2 regions of the Rhodoferax sp. GW821-FHT07F03 genome follow, and region 1 is predicted to be linked to the other one. Evidence: predicted binding sites of a transcription regulator. Region 1 holds the regulator's gene; the other holds the start of a gene.
The links. The regulator NrdR, encoded in region 1, represses ribonucleotide reductase genes. The targets are predictions, from matches to a motif close to CACNANATNTNGTG.
Positions count from the first base shown of each region.

Region 1 (6,758 bases):
CCTCTTGGGCTTGGTTGTGGCTTTTACCGTCGTGACCATGACCGCCCGGCCCGATCTGCGTCAGGTGGCCGAAGTCCAATTGATGGGCTGGTTGCAAGAACGCCAGGTTGAACCTACCGGTATGGAAGACATTGCCGAGGCAGACACCGAGGCGGTGGACCGTGCCACCGCCAGCAACCCCAAGGACCTGCCTAAACAGCAAGCGGCCGTGGCTTATTGGCTGAGCAAGAAATACCATGTCGCGGCCGAACCGGTCAGCGCCCTGGTGGCCGAAGCCTATGACATCGGCAGTCGCGTCAAGCTCGACCCGACCTTGATCCTGGCCGTCATGGCCATCGAATCCGGCTTCAACCCCTTTGCTCAAAGCTCTGTGGGTGCCCAAGGCCTGATGCAAGTCATGACCCAGGTTCACACCCAGAAGTACGACGTTTTTGGCGGCAAGCTGGCAGCGTTTGATCCGCTGACCAATCTGCGCGTGGGTGTCAAAGTATTGCAAGAGTGCATTGCTCGCGCCGGTTCAGTCGAAGGCGGACTACGTTTTTACGTAGGCGCGGCCAACATCGAAGATGACGGTGGCTACGCCAGCAAAGTCATGGCCGAACACGCCCGACTACAACAAGTGGCCGCCGGTCGCGCAACGCCCACGGCCCCGCAACTCCGTGCCATCCCCGTCACTGCGCCCGTCCAAAAGCTGCCCGCAACGGATGACGTACAAAAAGTGGCAGCACTCGGCAAGTACTGATCTGCGTTCGCTGGCTCCGTTACACTAGACGGGTACGCAACTGGCGATAGGCGTGACCCCGGCAGCGGGTGCTCACGCTGACGTGGACCACCGCAGCACCTTTATTACAAGGTTTTTCGGACAACCACTGGGAAGCGTGCCACCAGGCTGTGGTCTGGTGTTCAGCCGTTCGCCTGGGCAGCACTTGTTCCAACCCCAAGACCTTCGTCTGATAGGACTGCCATGTACGACCGCCGCATTCTGATTGAACAAACCGACCCCGAGCTGTTCGCCGCCATCCAGGCCGAAAACGCCCGCCAAGAACACCACATCGAGCTGATCGCTAGCGAAAACTACGCCTCTCCCGCCGTCATGGCCGCGCAAGGCTCGCAGCTCACCAACAAATACGCTGAAGGCTACCCAGGCCGCCGCTACTACGGCGGTTGCGAATACGTGGACGTGGCCGAGCAACTGGCTATCGACCGGGTCAAGCAGCTCTTTGGTGCTGAAGCCGCCAACGTGCAGCCACATTGCGGCGCATCGGCGAACGAAGCCGTGTTCCTGGCCTTCCTCAAGCCCGGCGACACCATTATGGGTATGAGCCTGGCTGAAGGCGGCCACCTGACCCACGGCATGGCCCTGAACATGAGCGGAAAATGGTTCAACGTTGTCAGCTATGGCCTGAACGCGAAGGAAGAAATCGACTACGACGCCATGGAACGCAAGGCCCATGAAACCAAGCCAAAGTTGATTATTGCGGGCGCCAGCGCTTACTCTCTTGCTATCGACTTTGAGCGCTTTGCCAAAGTCGCGAAGGATGTGGGCGCCATCTTCATGGTCGATATGGCCCACTACGCAGGCCTGATTGCCGCTGGCATCTATCCCAACCCCGTGCCCCACGCCGACATCGTCACCTCCACCACCCACAAAAGCCTACGCGGCCCGCGTGGCGGCATCATCTTGATGAAGTCAGAGTTTGAGAAGGCCATCAACAGCGCCATCTTCCCTGGCCTGCAAGGCGGCCCACTGATGCACGTTATTGCAGCCAAGGCCGTGGCGTTCAAGGAAGCACTCACACCCGAATTCAAAACCTACCAACAACAGGTATTGAAGAACGCCCAGATCGTGGCCGAAACCCTGACCCAACGTGGCCTGCGCATCGTCAGCGGCGGTACGCAAAGCCACGTCATGCTGGTGGACCTGCGCGCCAAGGGCATCACTGGCAAGGAAGCCGAGGCCGTACTGGGCAGCGCCCACATGACCATTAACAAAAACGCCATCCCGAACGATCCGGAAAAGCCCATGGTCACCAGCGGCGTGCGTATCGGCACCCCCGCCATGACCACCCGTGGCTTCAAGGACGAAGAAGCCCGCGCCACCGCGAACCTGGTGGCCGACGTACTGGACAACCCGCGTGACGCCACCAACCTGGACGCCGTGCGCACCAAGGTCGCAGCACTGACCAGCCGCTTCCCCGTCTACCGCTAAGCGTTAGCTAGCCATGAAATGCCCCTTCTGCGGCCACGGTGAGACCCAAGTAGTTGAAACCCGTGAATCCGACGACGGCGACCTGGTCCGTCGCCGGCGCCGCTGTGGGGGCTGCGAGCAACGCTTCACCACTTACGAACGGGCGGAAGTCGCCATGCCCAGCGTGGTCAAAAAGGATGGCAGCCGCACCGATTTCGACCGTAGCAAATTACAGGCGTCTATGCGCCTGGCGCTGCGCAAGCGCCCCGTGGGCATAGAGCAAGTAGAGGCGGCCCTGGACCGTATCGAACGCACCTTGCTATCCAGCGGTGTCAAGGAAATGCCTACTGCCAAACTGGGCGAACTGGTCATGCGCGAGCTGAAGAACCTGGACAAGGTAGCCTACGTGCGCTTTGCCTCGGTCTACCGCAGCTTTGAAGACGTGGACGAGTTCAGCCGGCTGATCCAGGACATCTAGGTAAGCGGTAGTTTTTGCGAGATAAGTGGCGGGTTGTGCCAGATGGGTTAACGGCACAATCACATACATGTTTCTTTACCCATCTTCCCACTTAGCGCTACGCCATAGGGGATTCACACTCATTGAGTTAATGGTCACGATTGCCATCGTGGCAATACTGGCGGCACTGGCTACGCCGTCGTTGCAGGCGTTTATCGTCCGCAATACTTTTTCAAGTATTGGAAATGAGTTCCAGGGTGGCTTGCTGCGGGCACGCAGCGAAGCCGTCGGCAAAAATACATGCACAACAATGTGCATGAGCAGCACGGTGGACAACGCATCACCTACCTGTACAAACTCAGGCAGCGATTGGCAGATCGGTTGGATCGTCTTTCTGAACCCGGATTGCAATGCAGCACTCAATGCCCCGACTGTCCCGGAAGACATGGTTCTAGTACGCAGAGCTGGCAACTCCGACTACTACTTGCAATCACAACGCAGCACGCCCACTCGGAAAATCAACTTCGATGCACGCGGCAACATCGGACTCAACCGAGCGGATGAGTTTGATTTGATACACCAAAGCAGTAACAGCTCCAATACGATGAATTACGGCTTCAACATCTGCCTAGCCATTACCGGACGCACCCGATCCATTCCCGCAAGCAGCAGCTGCGCTAATTTTTGAAGCCAAGAACACCATGACGCCCGCCCACACGCCATGCCCCCCGCAATTTCGCGATACGCCACGCCTGCAAGAACAAGGCGTTACCCTGATTGAAGTGCTGGTGGCCGTGGTTGTTCTGTCGATCGGCTTGCTCGGCATTGCCGGGCTTCAGGTTGCAACCACCAAATACAAGCTGGGTAGCTGGGCACGCGCCGCCACGGCCACCCTGTATGCCGACTATGCCGATCACGTGCGCATTAACCCTCTCGCAGCCGGCCCCAACTTCCGCACGGGTGGCGTATTGAGCACGATACCCAGCACAGCAGCCAACCAATCCATGTACACCTTCCAAGCCACCTGGGCTGCACAGCAGGCTATTACCACCGCCACACTCAACACCCAACTAGCCGCAGTGGCCTGTGAAGGCAGCACCACCAGCTGCACCCCCGCTAACCGAGCGAGCTACGACATGTTGAATTGGCGCAAAAACGTGCGCGAAAGCCTGCCACAAGGCGCGGTATTTGTAGAAGGCAATCGCAGCACAGGCATCAATGTCACGCTGATGTGGATGGACAAAGACAATACCGACAAATCCTTCCGCACCGACGACGGCACCGCCAGCACCCAAGCCAGTCTAGTCACCGCCAACAGCTGCTTAGCCGACACTGATTCCAATATCACTTACGGCCTTGCGCAGCAAACCTGCTGCCCTGGCGCTGCCGCCGTGCCAGCAGGCGTACGCTGCACCCGCTTTGCCTTCATGCCATGACATACCGCCAGTACCACCAGCAAGGCGTCACCTTAATTGAGCTCATGGTGACGCTCGCTATCACCTTGTTTTTAATAACCGCTGCCGCTTATGTCTATCTAGGCACCAGAGAAACCCAGCGCGCCGTAGACCGCATGGGCAGCAATGCCGAAGTGGGTGCCTTTACATTGCAGCTACTGGGCCAAGAAATTCGCAAAGCAGGCTACTACCCAGCCAACATCGACCTGGTGACTGCGGCAGAACCCATGCCGAAACTCACTTTCTACCCCCCTACCGATTGGGCATTGCCCGCACCCGCCTATGCAAGTGGCCTGTTTGGATGTGACAGCGCCCAGTTCCAACCCACAACAGGCACCTGCGGCCCCCGTACAAATGGCGCCCCGGACTCCATCGTCATCAATTACTTCACCAATGACACGCTGGCCATGCAGACCAGTAGCAATACCGGTGACCGGCGTGACTGCACGGGGGCCGATGTCGCCAATGATGGAAGCAACCTTGGCCGGACCGGAACCAATCCACTGACGCAGCCTGTACAGCCGCTGTTTGTCTCCAACCGGTACAGCATCAACACCAGCCAAGTGGAAATTGACAAACAAACCATCCCCACGGGCAGCCTGGCCTGCAGCGGCAACGGGGCCAGCAGCAGCGTAGTCGGGGGCACAAACACCAACAACACCTACCAACCCATGCTTGACGGCATTGAAGACCTGCAGATTACCTATGGAATTTTTGCTGCAACTGCCGACGCCAATATGCGCGCCGTTGACCGCTTCCTCTCCGCAGATGGCATCAATCAACTGGGCACGGTCGAATTGAGCAAGGGTATCAGCACACCAGTCCCCATACCTCCATGGGCCCGCGTCATTGCCGTTCGGGTGTGCGTGATGACCAAAAGTATGGGGGCCAGCCCCAAAATCGCCGACAAAGCCGGCGCGGAACGGACGTACCTGGACTGCAACGATATAACCCAAACCCAAGGGGCCAGCGACACCAGCTTGCGCAAGCGCTTTATCCAAGTGTTCTCAGTGAACAACCGGCTCAACAAAGTCTACTGACACGACCTGCATGAACACACGGAGCCCCCCCCCTTACACCGCAAAAATGGCACAACAACAAGGCGTTGCGCTGGTGATGGTGCTATTGTTTTTGCTAGCCATTACCGGACTCACCATCTGGGCGGCACGCCAATCCATGCTGGGCGAAGGCCTGGCCCGCAACCAGCTAGACCAGCAGGTTGCCCGCCAAGCAGCAGAATCCGCACTGCGAGATGCGGAGCGCGACCTGAACAACATTTCCACCGTCATGCCTACAAACGCCTCCTGCAGCAGGGGCGGTGCCGTCAGTACCTCCGACTTTAGGCCGACTTGCCTCACCGGCCTCTGCCAAATAAGTGACGATTTGTACAGAGCATCCGTTTGGGATGACGGCAACGGAAACTCAATCAATCCAGAACCCTGGTGGCCCACTGGCAGAGGGGGCTTATGGAACAACACATTCAGCAGCAAACCAGGACGCACTCCAGTAAACACAACCAATTGCGGCTTCACTGGTGGCGTGCCCCTAGGGACCTACACAGGGGCCCCTTATATACGTGGTGTTGCCATACAGCCTGAATACCTTATTGAATATTTCAAGCGCTCTATAGAAGGCGGTAAAGAAATCAATGTTTACCGCATCACTTCACGTGGATTTGGTTATACACAACGCACCCAGGTAGTGCTGCAATCCATCTACACCAACGAGTAATAAATCCAGGCCATCCATATCGGTCTATTTAAGGATCTCCCATGATTATCATTAAATACAGCAAATCCGCGATTATTGCTGCAGCATGCCTGATTTTCACAATAAACCCAGCATTTGCAACGGCCGTAGACGTATCAACGCCGCAATCGCTGGTCCCACCCAATATCACAACAAGCTCCAACCGCCCCATGCTTATGCTGGCGGCGTCCAAAGATCATAGTCTTTTTGGGCCAGTTTATACAGATTTTGAAGATCTAGATGGTGACGGCGTCATTGATACGACATTCAAACCTTCATTTAAATATTACGGGTATTTTGATGCAACAAAATGCTACGTATACAATACAACAAGCAACCAGTTTAACCCCGCCGCAATTGCAACTGCAACTACCACTACAACAAACTCCGTTACATCCACACGCTATACCTGTCCATCCACGCAATCTTACTGGAGCGGAAATTTTTTAAACTGGTCATCCATGACCAGAATTGATGTCATCAGAAAAATTCTTTATGGCGGAAAACGCAGTACAGACACAACAACGGGCGGCGTAGGAACCACCATACTAGAACGAGCTGCATTGAATTTTGACGCCCATTCTTTTGTCAAATACTATCGCGGCACGGATATTCGTGATTACACTCCATTCTCTACAAGTGATTTGACCAAAACAACCGGCAGCAACCCCAATGTGTACGCCGGTCTCAGCATTTGCAACTTGGGAACCAGTGACAGCAGCACTGCGAACCCCAACGCACCCATTATGCGTATGGTTAAAGGCAACGTCCGATTTTGGTCCACTGTGGAAATCAGACTTTGCCAATGGCGAGAAGATTACAACAACGTCGGAACCTTCGGACCCAAATTAGCACGATACTACCAAGATGCCGACAAAGGAGGAGGCGGTATTGCGCATGAAATAACCAT
Region 1 covers NZ_JBWKQM010000011.1:7,598-14,355, forward strand. The annotation lists gene AC07R0_RS17505 (lytic transglycosylase domain-containing protein) at 1-742, shown strand, start outside; ZMP/ZTP riboswitch at 769-928, shown strand; gene glyA (serine hydroxymethyltransferase) at 965-2,209, shown strand; gene nrdR (transcriptional regulator NrdR) at 2,223-2,666, shown strand; gene AC07R0_RS17520 (GspH/FimT family pseudopilin) at 2,734-3,333, shown strand; gene pilV (type IV pilus modification protein PilV) at 3,347-4,081, shown strand; gene AC07R0_RS17530 (PilW family protein) at 4,078-5,139, shown strand; gene AC07R0_RS17535 (pilus assembly PilX family protein) at 5,186-5,830, shown strand; gene AC07R0_RS17540 (pilus assembly protein) at 5,872-6,758, shown strand, end outside.

Region 2 (6,758 bases), on a different contig from region 1:
CGGGAGCGCAAACATCTACTCGCCCGTGGAGGCGAGTGGTGATTTGCGCATTGTTGGAAAGCATGGGGCAAGAAAAGCTTAATCCCAGGAGAGCGCACCGCCCGATTGGTATTCAATCACGCGGGTTTCAAAGAAATTGCGCTCTTTTTTGAGGTCGATCATTTCGCTCATCCATGGGAATGGATTTTCTTCGTGCGGGAAGCAGGCTTCCAGGCCGATCTGGGTCGCACGGCGGTTGGCAATGTAGCGCAGATAGCCTTTGAACATGGATGCGTTCATGCCTAGCACACCACGCGGCATGGTGTCTTCTGCGTACTGGTATTCCAGTTCGACGGCTTTCATGAACAGGTCTTTGATCTCGGTCTTGAACTCAGCAGTCCACAGGTGCGGATTCTCCAGCTTGAGTTGGTTGATCAAATCGATGCCAAAGTTGCAATGCATGGACTCGTCACGCAGGATGTATTGGTACTGCTCGGCTGCACCCGTCATCTTGTTCTGCCGACCCAAAGCCAGGATCTGGGTGAAGCCGACATAGAAGAACAGGCCTTCCATCAGGCATGCAAACACAATCAATGACTTCAGCAGGGTTTGGTCGTTCTCTGGAGTGCCCGTACGGAAATTCGGGTCCATGATCGCTTCAATGAAGGGGATCAGGAACTCGTCCTTGTTGCGAATGGATGCGACTTCGTTGTAGGCGTTGAAGATTTCGCTTTCATCCAGGCCCAGCGATTCCACGATGTACTGGTAGGCATGGGTATGGATGGCTTCTTCAAACGCCTGGCGCAACAGGAACTGGCGGCATTCGGGCGCCGTGATGTGGCGGTAAGTGCCCAGCACGATGTTGTTGGCGGCCAATGAGTCGGCAGTGACAAAGAAGCCGAGGTTGCGCTTGACGATACGGCGTTCATCTTCTGTCAGGCCGTTGGGGTCTTTCCAGAGCGCGATGTCGCGGGTCATGTTGACCTCTTGCGGCATCCAGTGGTTGGCGCAGGAGGCCAGGTATTTCTCCCAGGCCCATTTGTATTTGAAAGGCACCAACTGGTTGACATCGGTCTGACCATTGATGATGCGTTTGTCGGCGGCATTCACGCGACGTGCAGCCGTAGCTTGTGCGGTGACGTGTGCTGCTGCTGTGGCCACAGTGGCCTGGACGGCAACCGGTGTTGCAGCTGGTGCGGATGTAGGTGTAGCCGAAAAAACGGCGTGTGATGCCTCACGGTTGATGGGTAAACCGCTTTGCGCTGCAGATGGCGATGAGGGCGTGACTTCTTCGTCCCAGGTCAACATAAATTTTCCAATGCTAGGATTATGAGAGCAGCGTCACAAAATGAAAAGCGTTCATTTTCAACGCTGCTATTTTGTGCCGTTTGTGTTGCTCATGCGCATCGTGAAAACAAGGTTTCACGATGCGTGGCAAGCAGGCTTGGATTTATTGGCAGGCTTCGCAGCCTGGGTCGTCGATGGCGCAGAACTTGATGTCGGTTGCAGGGCTGGTGGCCAGTGCATCGGCGTTGATTTGCTGGCGTGCTGCGACTGCGGCTGCATCGACCGCGCTCATGGTTTGCCCAGGAGCTTGACCTGACGAAACTGCATTCATGCGGCCTGCCGCCACAGTGGATTTCTCCACGTGGGTGGCACTGCGGGTACGCAGGTAGTAAGTCGTTTTCAGGCCGCGCGTCCATGCCAGCTTGTAGGTGTCGTCGAGCTTCTTGCCGGAGGCGCCGGCCATGTATATGTTGAGCGACTGGGCTTGGTCTATCCATTTCTGGCGGCGTGACGCAGCTTCGACCAGCCAGGTGGTTTCCACTTCGAAGGCCGTGCGGTACAGCGCCTTGATTTCGTTTGGTACGCGGTCAATTGATTGCAGTGAACCGTCGAAATGTTTCAGGTCCATCAGCATCACGTTGTCCCACAGGCCCAAGCGCTTCAGGTCATGTACCAGGTAGCTGTTGATGACGGTGAATTCGCCGGACAGATTGGACTTGACGGACAGGTTGCCAAAGCAGGGCTCGATAGATGCATCCACGCCGATGATGTTGGAAATCGTGGCCGTAGGGGCGATGGCGACGCAGTTGGAGTTGCGCATGCCGTCGGCCTTGATTTTTTGGCGCAGCGCGTCCCAGTCCAGTGTTGCCGAACGGTCCACGTCTACGTAGCCGCCGCGGGCTTGGGCCAGCAGGTCCAGTGTGTCCAGTGGCAGGATGCCCTGGTCCCACAGGGAGCCCTTGTAGGTGGAGTATTGGCCGCGCTCTTTGGCCAGCTCGCTGGATGCCCAGTAGGCGTAGTAGCAGATGGCTTCCATCGATGTGTCTGCGAATGCCACAGCGCCTTCACTGGCATAGGCGATGCGCAGCGCGTACAGACTGTCTTGGAAGCCCATCAAGCCCAGGCCAACCGGGCGGTGGCGCATATTCGAGTCGCGGGCTTTTTTGACGGCGTAGTAGTTGATGTCGATCACGTTGTCGAGCATGCGCATGGCCGTGGAAATGGTCTTTTGCAGCTTGGCGTGGTCGAGTTGGCCGTTGGTGATGTGTTGGCGCAGATTGACCGACCCCAGGTTGCACACAGCGGTTTCGTCATCACTGGTGTTCAGCGTGATTTCTGTGCACAGATTGGATGAGTGCACCACACCGGCATGCTGCTGTGGGCTGCGCACATTGCAGGCATCCTTGAAGGTGATCCAGGGGTGGCCGGTTTCGAACAGCATGGTCAGCATCTTGCGCCACAGGTCGCTCGCTGGCAGGGTGCGCGAAGGCTTGATTTCACCGCGTTGGGCCTTGGCTTCGTAGGCGGTGTAGGCCTTTTCGAAATCGACTCCGAACTTGTCGTGCAGGTCGGGCACGTTGGAGGGTGAGAACAGCGTCCAGCTGCCGCCTTCCATGACGCGGCGCATGAACAGATCCGGCACCCAGTTGGCGGTGTTCATGTCGTGGGTGCGGCGGCGGTCATCGCCGGTGTTCTTGCGCAGCTCCAGGAATTCTTCGATGTCCAGATGCCAGGTTTCCAGGTAGGTGCAGACCGCGCCCTTGCGCTTGCCGCCCTGGTTCACCGCGACAGCGGTGTCGTTTACAACCTTCAGGAAGGGAACCACACCTTGCGATTCGCCATTCGTGCCTTTGATGTGGCTGCCCAGGGCGCGCACACGGGTCCAGTCGTTGCCCAGGCCGCCGGCAAACTTGGACAGCAAGGCGTTTTCCTTGATGGACTCGTAAATGCCGTCCAGATCGTCGGGCACGGTGGTTAGATAGCAGGACGACAGCTGGGGGCGCAGCGTGCCGCTGTTGAACAGCGTGGGCGTGCTGGACATGAAGTCAAACGCCGACATGACTTCGTAGAACTCGATGGCGCGGGCTTCGCGGTCGGTTTCGTTCAGGGCCAGGCCCATGGCTACGCGCATGAAGAAGGCCTGTGGCAGTTCGATGCGGGTCTTGCGGATGTGCAGGAAATAGCGGTCGTACAGGGTCTGCAGGCCCAGGTAATCAAACTGCAGGTCGCGCTGGGGCTTGAGTGCCGCGCCGAGCTTTTGCAGGTCGAAGGTCAGCAGCTTGGCATCCAGCAGTTCAGCGTCTACACCCTTTTGGATATAGCTGGGGAAGTAGTTGGCGTATTCCTGTGCCAGTTCGGCTTGCGTGACGTCCTTGCCCAGTACTTCTTTGGCAATGGTGTGCAACAGCAGGCGGGCGGTGGCGTAGGTGTAGTCGGGGTCGGTTTCGATCAGGGTACGGGCAGCCAGAATGGCGGCCTTGTAGACCTCTTCCATGGGCACGCCGTCGTACAGGTTGCGCATGGTTTCCGCCACGATGGGGGCGGCCGTCACTTCGCCGCCCAGGTTGGCGCAGGCCTGTTCGATCAGTTGTTGCAAGCGTGCCGTGTCCAATGGCACGCGTTGGCCCGCGTCCAGTACATGCAGCACGGGGGCTGCTGGTGCCTGTTCAACGCTTTGTTTGGCACGCTCTTGGGAATGGCGCTCGCGGTACAGCACATAGGCGCGCGCGACTTCATGGTGGCCGCCGCGCATGAGGCCCAGTTCCACATGGTCCTGCACGTCTTCGATATGGAAGGTACCGCCGCCTGGACGCGAGCGCACCAAAGCCCGAATCACGCCCTGCGTCAACGCGTCCACCACTTCGCGCACGCTGGCTGATGCTGCGCCTTGCGTGCCGTGCACGGCCAAGAAGGCTTTCATCATGGCGATGGCAATTTTGCCCGGCTCAAAAGGCACGACTGCGCCATTGCGGCGGATGACCTGGTAGTGGGCCAGCGTACCTTGCACTGCGGCGTCGCCATGGCTTGCGTCGTGGAGCGTGGAGTGTGGCTGGGGGACGGTAGACGGGGTGTTCAACGCGGTTTGCATAGCTTCCTTTGGACTTTTGGGACAGTATGAAGAGTGGAATGGGCGGTAATGGCAACCGCCGCAGCGAAACTGAGGTGCTTCGTAGCACTGGCTGGACACTATATATAGGGTCTTAAATCAATTCAAGCCACTACCGGTAGTGTACCGCCCTGCGAATAGCGCCTTGCGTGTCGGGTTTTGTTTGAGCACGGAGTGCAACCCTCCGGCAAGTGTTGTACTGCCTTGTCTGCGGCAGAAAAACCTAGGCTGGATGCGGGTTCTCGCCGGATTTGCCTTGTTTGGCAGCGTAATTCCTGGGGTGAGGCATGTGTCCGGGTGTATCTGGCCGCAGCCAGCAAGCTAAAAATATTTCTCAGAGTCCGGTGCCGAGCGGGAAATAACGGGCGTCCCAACCGGTTCCGCGTTGCAGCCTTGGCCAGCTGAAGCCGGTTCCTGGGTCTTTTTTTCGGCCTGGGGCGATATGTTCATGGCCTGCGATATGGCGTATCGGATAGGCTTGTGCGATGGCCGGAACCAGACTGGTCAGGGTTTCATATTGCGCGGCTTCGAAGCTGTCGCCTTCCAGGCCTTCCAGTTCGATACCTATGGAGTCATCGTTGCAGTTGCTGCGCCCCCGGTACTGGGATACCCCGGCATGCCAGGCTCGGTCGTCCGTACTCACAAACTGCCACAGCTCGCCATTGCGGCGTATATAGAAGTGGGCAGATACCTGCAGCCCGCGGATGCTGTTGAAATAGGGGTGGGCGTCCCAGTCCAGCGTATTGGCGAACAATGCCATCACCTCGTCTCCGCCATATTGCCCCGGCGGCAGGCTGATGGAATGGATCACCACCAGGTCGATGCGTGCCTGGGGTGGGCGTGGGCCGTAATTTGGCGAGCGTTGCTGGTGGGCAAAACGGTACCAGCCGTTTGACCACAGGGGGCGGCTGGGCTCGGTTGCTGCTTTAGGCGTCATGGGGCTCGTTGTCCTGCGGAGTGGCGATGTTGAGCCGTTCGATGCGGTAGCGTATCTGGCGCAGGCTCAGTCCCAGGCGATTGGCTGCCGCTGTGCGGTTGAAACCTGTTTCATGCAGTACCTTGACCAGGATCTCTCGCTCCTGCCGGTCCAGAAATGCCTGCAGGTCAGAGGGGACCGAGTCCAGGGTCCAGGGACTTGACGAGATACCGGGATCGGCGGGGGCCGTCGGCTCTGATGAGGTTTCGGGCAGCGGTACCAAGCCCATGTCCTGCGTGGGTTCAAAGTCCAGGTCCAGGTGCAAGGCTTCACCATCACCCATGGCGACCGCGCGGTGTAGCAGGTTTTCAAGTTCACGCACATTGCCGCCCAGCGGGTGGTTGGCCAACTGCTCCAGCAGTTCACAGGATAGGCGCGGTGGCGGCATGCCCGACTCTTGTGCGATGCGCTCCAGCAAGGCCTCGCATAGCGACGGCAGGTCTCCGCGGCGCTCGCGTAGTGGCGGGATGGCGATCTCGATCACATTCAAGCGGTAGTACAAATCCTGGCGGAAGCGGCCGGCCTTGACATCGGCGGCCAGGTCCTTGTGCGTAGCGCTGACGATGCGTACGTCTACCGCCTCTTCCTGGACCGAGCCCAGGGCACGTACGCTGCGCTCCTGTATGGCCCGCAGCAGCTTGGACTGCATGGCCAGGGGGAGGTCGCCAATTTCATCCAAAAACAAGGTGCCATTGCGGGCGGCCTGGAAGTAACCTTGTCGGTCTTGCGTGGCACCGGTGTACGAGCCTTTTTTGGCACCGAAGAACTCGGCTTCCAGCAGGTTCTCGGGGATGGCGCTGCAATTCACCGCCACCAGTGGGCCAGCGGCGCGGTGGCTGTTGGCGTGCAGGGCTTGGGCCACAAGCTCTTTGCCGGTGCCTGATTCGCCTCGAACCAGTACCGGTGCCATGCTGCGCGCGACCTTGATGATGCGCTGCTTGACTTGCTGCATGGCGTCCGAGGTGCCCACCAATTTTTGTAGCGCACTGTTCCCGGAAGCTGTGCGTTGGGGCTCCTTTTCATTCGGGGGGGCGGTGCGCTGTGTTCGGTTGCTGTCCTGGATCGCCGACGCCACCACGGTGCGAAATTGCTTCAGGTCCACCGGCTTGGTCAGGTAGTCGAAAGCACCAGCCTTCAGTGCCTCCACGGCATTTTCGGCCGAGCCGTAGGCGGTCATGACGATGACGCGCTCAGCGCGTTGCTGGGCTTTCAGGCTGTGCAATAGTGTGCTCCCCAGGCCGTCAGGTAGGCGCATATCGGTGATCACGACGTCGAAGCGCTGCTGGTCCAGCATCAGGCGGGCCTCTTGCAGGTCGGCTGCGGTGTCGATACGGTAGCCCTCGCGCAGCAAGGTCAGCTCATACAGCGTGCGCAAATCGGGTTCATCATCCACCACCAAGACGGATGCCG
Region 2 covers NZ_JBWKQM010000022.1:29,936-36,693, reverse strand. The annotation lists gene AC07R0_RS24965 (ribonucleotide-diphosphate reductase subunit beta) at 79-1,287, opposite strand; gene AC07R0_RS24960 (ribonucleoside-diphosphate reductase subunit alpha) at 1,430-4,354, opposite strand; gene ampD (1,6-anhydro-N-acetylmuramyl-L-alanine amidase AmpD) at 4,707-5,309, opposite strand; gene AC07R0_RS24950 (sigma-54-dependent transcriptional regulator) at 5,299-6,758, opposite strand, start outside.
Region 2: a site for NrdR is predicted at 4,451-4,464, ahead of AC07R0_RS24960 (ribonucleoside-diphosphate reductase subunit alpha). Genes of this name have one in related genera too.